DNA from 4 places in the Providencia stuartii genome. Region 1 is predicted to be linked to each of the others. Evidence: predicted binding sites of a transcription regulator. Region 1 holds the regulator's gene; each other region holds the start of a gene.

Region 1 (3,205 bases):
CAGTATCGCACATCGCTTAAACACGATTCAGTATGCCGATAGGATTTGTGTTATTCGCAATGGCGAAATTGCCGAAATCGATACCCACCCAAATTTACTACAGAAAAATGGCGTTTATGCCCATCTGTGGCGGCAGCAGACCCAGTAAATTGTGCTTAATTAGCACCAATAGAATCTAGATTGGTGCTTTTTCAAGCAAATCATTCTTTTTTTTACTATCAATAACTTTCGCTCCATATACGCTATGGTACAAGGGAGTCAGCTAGGGTATCATTGCGCGCTGGATTATTGGTACACGCCCTTTAGCATTAAAAAAATATGGCAAAAGAACAAACTGATCGCACTACCCTTGATTTGTTCGCTGAGGAACGCAGGCCTGGGCGACCTAAAACAAGTCCGCTATCGCGGGATGAACAATTAAGAATTAACAAACGAAACCAACTTAAGCGTGATAAGGTCAAAGGACTACGCCGCGTCGAATTAAAACTCAATGAAGATGCAGTGGCCATATTGAATCAATTGGCTGATGAAAAAAACATGAGCCGTAGTGAGCTAATAGAAGAAATGTTGATGTCACAACTAGCACTGGTCTACGAGCCTTCTGGTGAATGATTTCCTCTTCTAAATCACACAAATTCGACAGATTTATTCACGCTTTTTCGCCAAAATAGGGCCAAAATTCTCGTTATTTTAGTTCAAATTTAGCCCTATCTGGCTTGAACAAACCAGATTGGAAAAACAAGAGGTTATTCACTTTATGGCAGTCATAGGCATTTTCTTCGGTAGTGACACTGGTAATACAGAAAATATTGCCAAGATGATCCAAAAGAGATTAGGCAGTGAGAACGCGGAAGTTCATGATATTGCTAAATGCAGCAAAGAAGATATTGAAGCATTCGATATTCTACTTCTCGGTATCCCAACTTGGTATTACGGCGAAGCTCAATGTGATTGGGATGACTTTTTCCCAACCCTCGAAGAAATTGATTTTGATGGCAAACTTGTCGCGCTATTTGGCTGTGGTGACCAAGAAGACTACGCAGAATACTTCTGTGATGCAATGGGGACCATTCGCGATATTATTGAACCACGTGGCGCTGTCATTGTCGGTCATTGGCCTACAGATGGCTACCATTTTGAAGTGTCTAAAGGTATGGCAGATGATAATCACTTTATCGGCCTTGCTATTGATGAAGACCGCCAGCCTGAGCTGACTGAAGAACGCGTTGATGCATGGGTACAACAAATTTCAGAAGAGATGTCTCTAGCCGAAATTTTGGGCTAAGCTGACGATAGAAATAAAATGAAACTATTATAATAATGAGACAGAGCATGGTTTCTATTTTTTATTTCCATGCCTATAATTGTAAATCAGTTTCGATGACAACTGAGCTTATGTTAAAAATGTCTCATTATTGTTAAATTTATGATTTAAGATACAGGACAAACCCGCATGACAGACAACAACAAAGCATTGAAGAATGCTGGACTCAAAGTCACTCTTCCAAGATTAAAGATATTGGAAGTACTTCAGGAGCCTGAGTGCCATCACGTCAGTGCGGAAGATCTCTATAAAAAACTCATTGATATGGGCGAAGAGATCGGTCTGGCTACGGTATACCGCGTATTGAACCAATTTGATGATGCTGGCATTGTCACACGTCATAACTTTGAAGGCGGTAAATCCGTTTTTGAACTGACTCAACAGCACCACCACGATCATCTGATTTGTTTAGATTGTGGTAAAGTTATCGAATTCTCTGATAAATCCATTGAAGAACGTCAGACCAATATTGCTGCACGCCATGGTATTAAACTCTCTAACCACAGCTTGTACCTATATGGTCACTGTGCTGATGGCGATTGCCGCGAAAATGCGGATGCTCACGAAGCAAAAGAGTAATTTAATGGTTGAAAAACCATTAACATAATTCATAAAAAGGAACGTATTTAGCTCCTTATATATACTGATAAACCTCATGAATCACATGGGGTTTTCTTTTGTTTATCGCTAAATACTGACGCATGTCTTGCGTCAGCTTGCCTTATTTATCAAGAAAAACATCCTGAGTCATCATCTCTCCCATCCTTCTATTTTCCAATCATCGATCTCATGACAAAACAGACGTTAATCAAACAGTCGCATCATTATATTGTATCTATAAACTCAGCTAACTATAAATAGCTAACAGTTTACGATGAACCTGATGCTGCGATTGTCAGGGAAAGGTGTATTAGAAAAGATAAAGCACCTAAGTGCCAATGACGAGATTACTGAGTCTCCTCAAAATACATGTCGTCTGGATATAGAAAAAAGCGGTGTCTATTGAAGCTGAAAGCGTTAATTTCTTGGCAATCATCATCTATTAAACATACACGAGTACTGTAATAGGCGGTTAAACCTAGCATTTAAAAAGGTGGTACGCTCTGGCACCACCCTCATAGTCTCTCGTTATTTTTGCACCACCGTTTCTACACGACTTGTTCTTGTTCCAGCTGGGTTTTTGGCTCGTACTTTTACATTACCCTTAACCTTTGGAGGCTTTTGTGCTGAATACGTTTGCCAATGGTCGCTATCTGCTAAAGCATATTCAATCACTAAACCTGGATAACTGATATTGGCGAGTAAAAGGCCATTTTCAATTTTCGCACCAGGCACAGGGATACGATAAGCCACCCCTGCTCTATCTAGACGGGGTAACTCTTTCATACCAACGAGACTCGCAAAACGGCTCCAATCATCTGCCAGTTTTTGCTGTGAAACATAATTGGTTTTACCGCCGATATATTCACGACCTATTTGGTACTGATTTTCCCATTGCGCTTTATGCCATGCCCTTTCAGCTAAAGGCAGGATGCGAGGAAATAGCATGTATTCCGCCTTATCATCCGTCCTTACAGCTTCGCTCCATAGTTGTCCAGAAAGACCATAGACACCTGGCCATGGCTTATCACTTTTCGCACTAAATGAGTTACCATCCCTATCAACGGAAGTTTCCGCATTTTGTGGTAAATTATCAGGCGCAAAAGAAAAGATTTTTTGTTCGTCACTCGCTCGGGTCGCCCAGTAATAGCCACTTTCATTTGGATTGACTTCATAAGGCATATCTAAATACACATAGTCAGGGTTCGAAATGACCACTTGATAACCTTTATTAGCCCAATCATTCGCCGAATCGAATCCTCCCCAATACAGTGTATCCCA
Region 2 (3,205 bases), 590 kb from region 1:
CTATCTTTGACATCTGCATCATCAAAAAAGCCTTTGCTGGCTTGTTTGGCTTTTTCTGACTGAGGATGTGCATGGCTGTGGGCTAGAGCATTAACACTCATCAATAGTGAGCTGAAACTCAGAGCAATAGCAATAAAGGGTTTGTTAATCATTGAAATGTTCCCATAGTCATAAATGAATTCCATTATGTTATAACATAACATTAGTTAGGTGCAAAAATTTATTTTTAAATTTGAATAAATAGAATTTATGGGAATATGTCTAATCATTTGAAATAAAAGGAAAAGAGTGCAATAAATCTTTTCCTTTGATAATTGATAAATGAGTCATTGATTATCTAGGTTTGCTTTCTTGTTGTTTTTTATAAATGTCCTGATTTTTTTTGATCGTATTTAGCACGCTATCTTCATATGGGTCGCTCTTTACTTGAACCTCTTTTTTATCATCAGGGGAGGGGGTTGAGCATCCTGAAAGGACGACTATCAAAGCGGTTAATAATCCTATACGCATAAGAACTCCTTCTTAAAGTTAAGCAAATACAATAGATCACATGATAATTATTGAAAAGTGAGTGACAGAATAAAGCACATATTGACACGCATTGCGCTATAGAAAAAGTGATGGTAATAACCATCACTTTCATGTTATTCGCTATTGTTACTTCTTAATCGTCAGGGTTATCCATGACGTGATGTCTTTCTTGATGATAACCTTCCTCATCATAGCCATAACGCCAATAAGGAATAGCATAAATGCTTTCACGACCAAAGCCTTTATCACGACGTACAAAACGGCGCAAATCGCGAATTATTTGGTCTTCGCCAGCGATCCAAAATGAAGCATCTTCAGAGGGAATATCCCAAGATTTGAAGGTATTGATTAATTCTTCAGTTTTGTTGATGCCGCCACAAACCCATATCACCTCAATCCCTGCTGGTTTGATTAATTCACGCATATCGTCTGGGTGGTCTAAACGTAAAACCACTTTACCGGTTGCTTTTGCATGCATTTTTTCCAGTAAGGCTGCAATGGCGGGCAAGGAGCTAGAGTCTCCAGCCATAAAATAATGCTGGCTATGCGGTAATAATGGGTCTGGGCCACCTGGGTTGGTTATTCCCATCCAGTTACCTTCTACAGCATCACGAGCGAACAAGTAAGCAGGACCTTCATTACCGTCATGCATGGCGAACTCAATATCTATTTCTTTCACTTCCGGACGGATCGCACGCACCGTGTAGGTACGAACAAACGGACGCGGCTTATCGGTAGGCCAACTACGGCCATGTTCACTGAGGATAGGTAATGCAGGCTGGCTTTTTAAATCGGGGGCAAGGAAAATTTTAATATGGCCACCTTCACATTGGGTTGGATAGTCACCAAGCCGTTCGCCAGTGAAAGTGATACTACGAATTGAAGGGCTAATATCGGTAACAGATTTGACCTGAATCAGCTGTGGTGGCGCCGGGCGGTAAATATTTTTTTCGACTGGTTTGTCATTTGCCACAGGCGGTCTCCTTTTATTAATGATAATGATAAAATTATTATTTGGGAATTGTTATCATTATCATATCATGCTTTTCTTGAATATAAATCACCGAAAACCAAACATTTTTAGAGTAAAAAAATGCCGTATTTGACACAATACGGCATTCCAAACAACGAAATTTATTTCACTTTCATTCCCGCGGCGGTCATTAACAGCCTAAATAGGGATGAGAAGGCAAATAACGCTAGGACACTCCCAAACCAAATTATTGCCATCCAACCTATTTTTTTCCACCATGGCGATGAAACAGTGTGATTAGTGGTAGCCTTGGTCTGGGGTAATTTTTCCTCTGAAGACATAGTAACTCCAATAGGTGTAAACCAAAATAATAGGGATAATAAACAGTGCGCCAACCAGCATGAAGCCTAAACTTTCCATTGGTCCTGCGGCATCACGGAAGCTAATCGCAGGTGGGATCAGGTTTGGCCAGATACTGATGCCTAAACCAGTAAAGCCAAGGAAAATCAATGTTAAGGCCGCTAAAAAAGGCACGCTGTCTGACCGTTTGCGTTTGGCACTGATTAACATGATATAGACACAACCAAGGACTAATAACGGTACTGGTAGGAAGAAGAATAGGTTTGGAAGGCTAAACCAGCGCTGATAAATAGCCTCATTAAGGACAGGCGTCCATGCACTAATGACCGCGATCACGGCAAGCATTAATAACGTTAATGGGCGTAATAAACGGTACATTGTTTGTCGTAAGTGTCCTTCGGTTTTCATAATCAGCCAGCCACAAGCGAGTAGGGCATAAGCAATAACTAAGCCGAAACCACAGAATAATGGGAATGGTGAGAACCAATCAAAATAGCCTCCCATGTAAACACGGTTTTCGACATGGAAACCTTGAATAAAGGCACCAACAACAACACCTTGTACAAAAGTGGCAAAGATAGAACCCCAGATAAAGGCATGATCCCAATGCTTGCGGTGTGATTCATCGGCTCGGAAACGAAACTCAAAAGCAACCCCTCGGAAAATCAAGGCCAATAGCATAAAGGTGAGAGGAATCGATAGCGCATCCAGTACAATGGCATAGGCGAGGGGGAAGGCACCAAATAAACCCGCACCACCTAATACTAGCCATGTTTCATTGCCATCCCACACAGGCGCGACACTGTTCATCATCAAGTCGCGATCTTGGCTATCTTTCAGGGCTGGGTATAAGATACCAATCCCTAAATCGAAACCATCCATAACAATGTACATCAAAATACTGAATACAATGATGACAAACCAAATAAGTGGTAAATCAATGCCCATGAGTTGTATCCTCCTGGATCCCTTTGCGAATTAATTTCATCATGTACATATAGCCAATACCAAAAACACTACCGTAAACAATAAAGAATGCTAATAGACTGATACTCATATGCATTTCGCCATGAGCACTGACGGCATCGGATGTCCTTTGTAATCCATAGACGACCCAAGGCTGACGTCCTATCTCTGTGGTAAACCAACCGGCTAAAATAGCGATCAAACCAGAGGGTGCCATGATAAACATAAAACGTAAGAAGGTTTTTGATTCATAAAGATTTTTACGGTAGCGCAACCATAATCCCCAAACGCCAGCGGCGATCATCAATAAACCCAGCCCAACCATGACACGAAATGACCAGAACACCATAAACACATTCGGTCTATCTTCGGGGG
Region 3 (3,205 bases), 2.2 Mb from region 1:
GAAAACGTCTTAATTTATCGTGATTTCGATCGTGCGCGTAATTGGGCTGTACAAGGTGGTTTTGCACGTTTATTCCCATTACAAGCTTGTGTACGTTTAGCTGTCAAACTAGATTTTATCACTGGTTTATTACAAAAAAGCCTTGAATGTACAGGCGTTATCGATTTCCGAGGCGTACAAGCAGACTTAGGTGAAGTGGTTGCATGGCGTAATTTATTCTGGTCACTGACCGATGCAATGACTTCAGAAGCAAAAGCGTGGGAAGGCGGTGCATATTTACCAGATACTCAAGCGATTCAAACGTATCGAGTAATGGCACCAATGGCCTATACAAAAATTAAGAATATCATCGAAAGTAACGTAACGAGTGGTTTGATATATCTACCTTCTAGCGTGAAAGACATGAACAATCCAGAAATTGATAAGTATCTGGCAAAATATGTGCGTGGCTCTAACGGCATGGATCATGTAGAACGTATCAAGATCTTAAAACTCATGTGGGATGCGATTGGTAGTGAGTTCGGTGGACGTCATGAACTGTACGAAATTAACTATGCAGGTAGCCAAGACGAAATTCGTCTGCAATGTCTACGACATGCATATGGTTCAGGTAACATGAAGGCAATGACCGATATGGTTGACCGCTGTCTGTCTGATTACGATCAGCATGGCTGGAAACGCCCACATTTACATAACAACAATGATATTAATCAGTTAGATTCGCTGCTGAAGTAATCGGCAGCAGGAGGTCAATATGTCTTTAGAAAATGAACATCGCCTACGTTTCAGAGATGCGATGGCAAGTCTTGGTGCAGCCGTTAACATTGTCACCACGGATGGTACTGCCGGTTGTTGCGGTATTACGGCAACAGCAGTCTGTTCCGTCACGGACACGCCACCCACTTTGATGGTATGCGTTAACCGCAACAGTGCTATGAATGCGGTCTTTCAAGAAAATGGCCGCCTGTGTGTCAACGTGCTTAACCATGAACAAGAAGAAATGGCTTGCCACTTCGCTGGAATGAAAGGCTCGACGATGGAAGAGCGTTTTGCTTGGAGTGTCTGGGATAGAGGTATTTTGCAGCAACCACTCTTGAAAGATGCTCTAGCGAATCTAGAAGGCGAAATTACCCAAGTGCAAGATATTGGTACGCATTCTGTTTACTTGGTTGAGATAAAGCAGATTATTGTAAGAGAAGAAGGTCATGGGTTAATTTACTTCAAGCGTAAATTCCACCCTGTTATGCACCAAGTACTAGCAGTCACTGCATAACCTTTATTACAATAATGAATCAACGAGGCACCGTATAGCACGGTGCCTTTTTTATATGATTCACATTCCCCCTCCTCCCTCTCCCTTACGCATTTAACCATGCCTATGCGAGTTCCTTACCTCTGAATTAATGCTGTCACCCCTCTATCGGTCGGGGATACACGCTAATTCGCAATCAATTCGTCCATTATTCATTGTGCCTAGCTATATTTTTAATATCCCAACAAAAATTATGTAATTATATCGCCTGCCTAAATGTAAATTACCTATGTTTATAATTTTTTATAATCAATATGTTAGTACAAACTCGCCTTTTAATGTTAATGATTAGTTAATTAATTGAATGATAATAATTATTATTTACAATCGTATTACCAATTAACTTTAAATAATAATCGTCATGAATAAACATTCCATGAGGCCTGTTTCTCGGCTTCTTAAATTAATTATTGGTGTTAGTCCGTTTATGGCAAGCGGAATGATGGTTGCTTACGCTGAAACCCAAGTCTCAACTCAAGACATAACGCAATTAGGCCCACTAAAAGTTTCAGCAAAATCACAAAAAGAGTTGGATGCCGAGTTCCCTTATTTACAGCTCGGCTCTTCCTCTTATATCGATGGAAAAACAGTTGAAAGATTTCGAGGGAATTCCTCCGCTGATTTCTTACGTGGCGTCAGTGGGGTGCATCTAGGTGATATTCGTAACGGTGGCGCCCTTGATGTTAATATTCGGGGTCTACAAGGTCAAAGCCGCGTGCCTATTATTGTTGATGGAACACAACAATCAATCGATGTTTATCGAGGCTATGCGGGTGTACAGCAGCGGAGTTATTTAGACCCCGATTTGATTAGTCAAGTTAGCATCGACAAAGGCCCTACGCTTGCCACTGATGGGGCTGGCGCTATTGGTGGAGCAGTGCGTGTAACCACATTACAACCCGCTGACGTGATCCCTAAAGGCGAAACGTTTGGTGTTCGTTTAAGAGGTGGGATGGCAAATAATACCGTTTCAGAACGCTCAGGGTTTTATACAAAAATCAAAGATAGCGACGATGCAAATCAATGGCCGAATATGAACAGTCGATTCGGCAGTGTAGCGATGGCAACTGACCAAGATCGCTACCAACTCCTTGCAGCTTACGCTTATCGTAAACAGGGTAACTACTTTGCTGGTAAGCATGGTGCTGATCGCTACGAAAAAGCACATTATTCGACAACCGGCGGCACAGGAATGACGACAGCCGCAGTGATCGAAGCGTTTCCTGCTGGTAAAGAGGTACTTGATACACATAGCCGAAGTGAGTCTTGGCTGCTCAAAGGGATGGGAGAGCTAACTGAAAATCAAAAACTGGAGCTGATTTATCGCCGTTATGACGCAAGTTGGGGGGAAATTATGCCTTCAATGATTATGGCCCCGAACAGCAAAGGTGAATCAACACAGTTTGTTCCTAGTAAAATAACCATTGATGCTTTATCGGCAAAACACAATTTTAACCCTGATAATGACTGGCTCAACCTCACATCGGAGTTTTGGTATACACGCTCAGTGAGCCGTATGTACAATGCTAACATCGGTAATGTTCCTGTGTTTGATTTATCAACAGAACAGCTACCTGATCCACAAAATGAAGAGTACAAACAAGGCTTATTATCGGATATTCGAGCTGATCGCTATGGCGTTAACTTAACCAATCGCTCTACGTTTGAAAGCCGTTTTGGTGAATTTAATTTAACCCTTGGCGGTTCTTTTCAACATGAAGATACAGGACCTAACTCCCCTATTTTAAAAGAAAACTTGCAGAAAAACCGTTTCTTACGTAGCGGCGTTCGCAAAGAGTACAGTCTTTCCAGTTCGTTGGAATATAAACCCGTAAACTGGCTAACACTTCAAGTTGGTGGTCGCTATACCGAATATAATGTGCGAGATAGAAA
Region 4 (3,205 bases), 2.1 Mb from region 1:
TCGCAATCGCCTATACCGTATTTTTTTGCCTCACAATATTCACCACGGCGACGAAATATCTCATCTTTTCCTCTATTACGAAATAGCGTGGTACGTATTTGTAACTGGTCATCCGCTTGTATGACTTGGTCGAAGTCGACGATTGCACCCAAACGAATTCCATGCATACGTTCTTTACCTAGATTGCGGCTGCTGCCGGTTAAACTGCTATTAGCGAATTGCACTTCATACTGTTCATCAATAACAGGTGCACGCCATGTACGGCTAATATCACCAAAAAGCGTGAGGTTAGGTGTTGTTTTCCAAAGGAGCCCCAAATGAGGCGAGATACCACTATAAGTGACGGAACGATAATCATGGCCGATGAGAGGGTCTTGCTCCATATAGGTTGCAGCTAAATTACCTTTACCCTTGTTGGTAACATAATCGTAGCGTACGCCCGGAGTGATTGTTAGCCTATTCCAAGTTATTGCATCTTGGATATATGCGCTGGTGGTTTCTTGGACTCCAGCAGGCATAAATTGCGGTTGAAAATAACCATAATTATATTCAGGCTTATTGGCTTTTCCTGCATCGAACATCAAAATGCCACGATCATTCTTATGCCATCTTGCACCAATGGTAACTTGGTGTTCTAACCTCCCCGTATCGAAGACACTTTCATTATGAATATCAAAGAGTTGATCTGTATAGTTAACCCAGCTTTTATTACCTAGGCTGGACGTTAAGAATTTAGACGCATTTTCTGGTCTAGTGTCATGCTGCTTGGTTTTTGACCATGCGTATGTGGCTGTTAGATTGATCAAATCACTATTTTCAGGGATAAAATTCCACTTCACGCTGTAGTTTTGATCTTGCTGATCTCGCTGTACCAATTTACGTTTGATCGCACCATCAAAGCCATATTGGTCGATCTCTCTTTGTGTTGGTGTGCTCAGTTCATCTCGTTTTGCAGCCCAAGGCACTAAGTTATCCGATTCTGAGCGCATTGCAGATAAACTGAGAGTGTGCTGGTCATTGAGGTAAATATTGCTTTTAATTAAATAAGATAATTGATCTGATTGAGAAAAACCGAATCGGCTCCCATCAGGACGACGTAAATCATCCCCTTTTCTTTTGCTGACATACAATAAGCCATCGGCAATCCCATTAAGCGTTTTGCCATATAAGGCTGAACTATAAATATTTTGACGGTCGTTGGTGTGATAGCTGTATTTAAACATCGCTCCGAAATGCTGTCCTGTCCGTAACAGGTCTTCAGGATCTTTGGTGGTGATTTTGACGGTTCCACCAAAGCCGCCATTGCCGTCCATAATGTTATGTGGACCTTTATCAACATCGATACGTTTGATGAGTTCAGGTTCGATAAACACTGAACCTTGGCGGTATTTTTCAAAGCCCTTGGGCGCATCATCAAGAGTGACTTTAACGTCTTCCATATCTCCCATCCCCCAAATATTGAGTGTTTGCCCTCCAGGGCGAGGGGAACCGGATGATGAGACTCCCGGTAACTGATCGACTAGCTCGGCCAGATTATTGGCTTGGGTACGTTCGATATCTTTTAATTTAAGCACTGAGCTGCCTGCGCCAACACTTGAATTTAAATGACCAACAACAGATAGGGCTGGAAATTGAATGGGTTGATCTTGTTCTTGTTTGTGCGATGCCTCAAGAACGGTTTCTGCTCCGTCCGCAGAGGCTGCTGTGGTAGCGATCAGTAAACTCGCAAAGGAGAGACGATTGAGCCTAGACAAAAAGGCACGTGTTGGTTTATCTATTTTTACTTGCTGAGTGGAATTTTTATTCATTATATTCTCGATAATTCACCATTCTTATCAATATCTACTATTAGTCGTTTGAGAACGTTTTTCCGGTAATGAAAATGATAATTATTTTTATATTGACGGTTTTTTTGAGGAATAATTGCACACCTAATAAATAAACTGTATATTTAAACAGTATCTATTCGGTGAGATTGTAATGCGTAAAATAATTCATATTGATATGGACTGCTTTTATGCCGCAATAGAAATGCGTGACGACCCTAGTCTACGTAATGTTCCTATTGCCGTGGGGGGGAGTGCTGAGCGTCGTGGTGTAATTAGTACAGCCAACTATGAGGCAAGGCGCTACGGTGTACATAGTGCCATGTCAACAGCGGTTGCATTAAGGTTATGTCCCCATCTAAAAGTTCTACCGGGTAGGATGGCTCTCTATAAAGAAACGTCTTTGCATATCCATAAAATTTTTTCTCGTTATACCGATTTAATTGAGCCCCTGTCATGGGATGAAGCCTATTTAGATGTGACAGATAGCCAATACTGTCATGGCTCAGCAACACTGATTGCTGAGGCTATTCGTCAGCAAATTTTTGATGAGCTACAGCTGACTGCTTCAGCAGGGATCGCACCAATAAAATTTTTAGCCAAAATTGCTTCGGATTTAAATAAACCCAATGGGCAGTTTGTCATCACACCTCAACGTTTACCGGAGTTTGTGTTGTCATTACCGTTGAAAAAAATTCCGGGGGTTGGCAAAGTCACGGCGCAAAAGTTATCAGATATGGGATTGGAAACGTGTGCGGATGTGCAACATTATGATGCTGTCACTTTAATTAAAGCAATGGGGAAGTTTGGGCAGGTCTTATGGGAACGCTGCCATGGTATTGATGAACGGCCCGTTAATCCTGATAGATTGCGTAAATCTGTGGGGGTTGAACGGACTCTGGTGAAGGATATTTATCACTGGGAGGAGTGTTTGCCATTATTGGATAAGTTATATGAAGAGTTGGAAATCAGGCTGACAAAAGTAAAACCTGACCGGCGTATTGCACGCCAAGGCGTAAAAATAAAATTTAATGATTTCCAGCAAACAACTCAGGAACATATTTATCCAATACTCGATAAGCAAGACCTTGTACTTTTGGCTAAACAGGTTTGGGAAAATCGTCGCGAAAATCGAGGGGTTAGGCTGGTTGGTTTGCATGTGACTTTGCAAAGCCCACAATTAGAAAGGCAATTATTGTTAGAACTTTAAAGTACCCGCCCCAGTAGAGCGGATACTTTGATTAGCCGTCGTTCATTAGCCTTTAACTGGGATTGCTTTTAGAACCGCAGTCAATAGTTTCCAGTATTCACCAACACTTGCGATATGGACACGCTCATCGGGTGAGTGCGCACCACGAATGGTTGGTCCAATAGAAACC

Evidence for each region. Region 1 encodes Fur, which represses iron uptake genes when iron is present. Its sites were predicted from a motif close to ATAATAATGAGAACNACTATCAA; they were not measured.
Region 2: a site for Fur is predicted at 1,546-1,568, ahead of P2E05_RS11140 (siderophore-interacting protein). Genes of this name have one in related genera too.
Region 3: a site for Fur is predicted at 1,617-1,639, ahead of P2E05_RS04100 (TonB-dependent receptor domain-containing protein). Genes of this name have one in related genera too.
Region 4: a site for Fur is predicted at 1,877-1,899, ahead of P2E05_RS04590 (TonB-dependent hemoglobin/transferrin/lactoferrin family receptor). Genes of this name have one in related genera too.

Annotation. Positions count from the first base shown of each region.
Region 1 covers NZ_CP119546.1:3,140,057-3,143,261, forward strand. The annotation lists gene P2E05_RS13965 (type I secretion system permease/ATPase) at 1-148, shown strand, start outside; gene ybfE (LexA regulated protein) at 319-612, shown strand; gene fldA (flavodoxin FldA) at 758-1,285, shown strand; gene fur (ferric iron uptake transcriptional regulator) at 1,454-1,903, shown strand; gene P2E05_RS13985 (beta-N-acetylhexosaminidase) at 2,453-3,205, opposite strand, start outside.
Region 2 covers NZ_CP119546.1:2,553,501-2,556,705, reverse strand. The annotation lists gene zinT (metal-binding protein ZinT) at 1-152, opposite strand, end outside; gene P2E05_RS11145 (hypothetical protein) at 334-510, opposite strand; gene P2E05_RS11140 (siderophore-interacting protein) at 665-1,504, opposite strand; gene P2E05_RS11135 (DUF2474 domain-containing protein) at 1,666-1,845, opposite strand; gene cydB (cytochrome d ubiquinol oxidase subunit II) at 1,802-2,812, opposite strand; gene P2E05_RS11125 (cytochrome ubiquinol oxidase subunit I) at 2,802-3,205, opposite strand, start outside.
Region 3 covers NZ_CP119546.1:954,462-957,666, reverse strand. The annotation lists gene hpaB (4-hydroxyphenylacetate 3-monooxygenase, oxygenase component) at 1-735, shown strand, start outside; gene hpaC (4-hydroxyphenylacetate 3-monooxygenase, reductase component) at 755-1,273, shown strand; gene P2E05_RS04100 (TonB-dependent receptor domain-containing protein) at 1,674-3,205, shown strand, end outside.
Region 4 covers NZ_CP119546.1:1,075,014-1,078,218, forward strand. The annotation lists gene P2E05_RS04590 (TonB-dependent hemoglobin/transferrin/lactoferrin family receptor) at 1-1,808, opposite strand, end outside; gene dinB (DNA polymerase IV) at 1,981-3,036, shown strand; gene pepD (beta-Ala-His dipeptidase) at 3,082-3,205, opposite strand, start outside.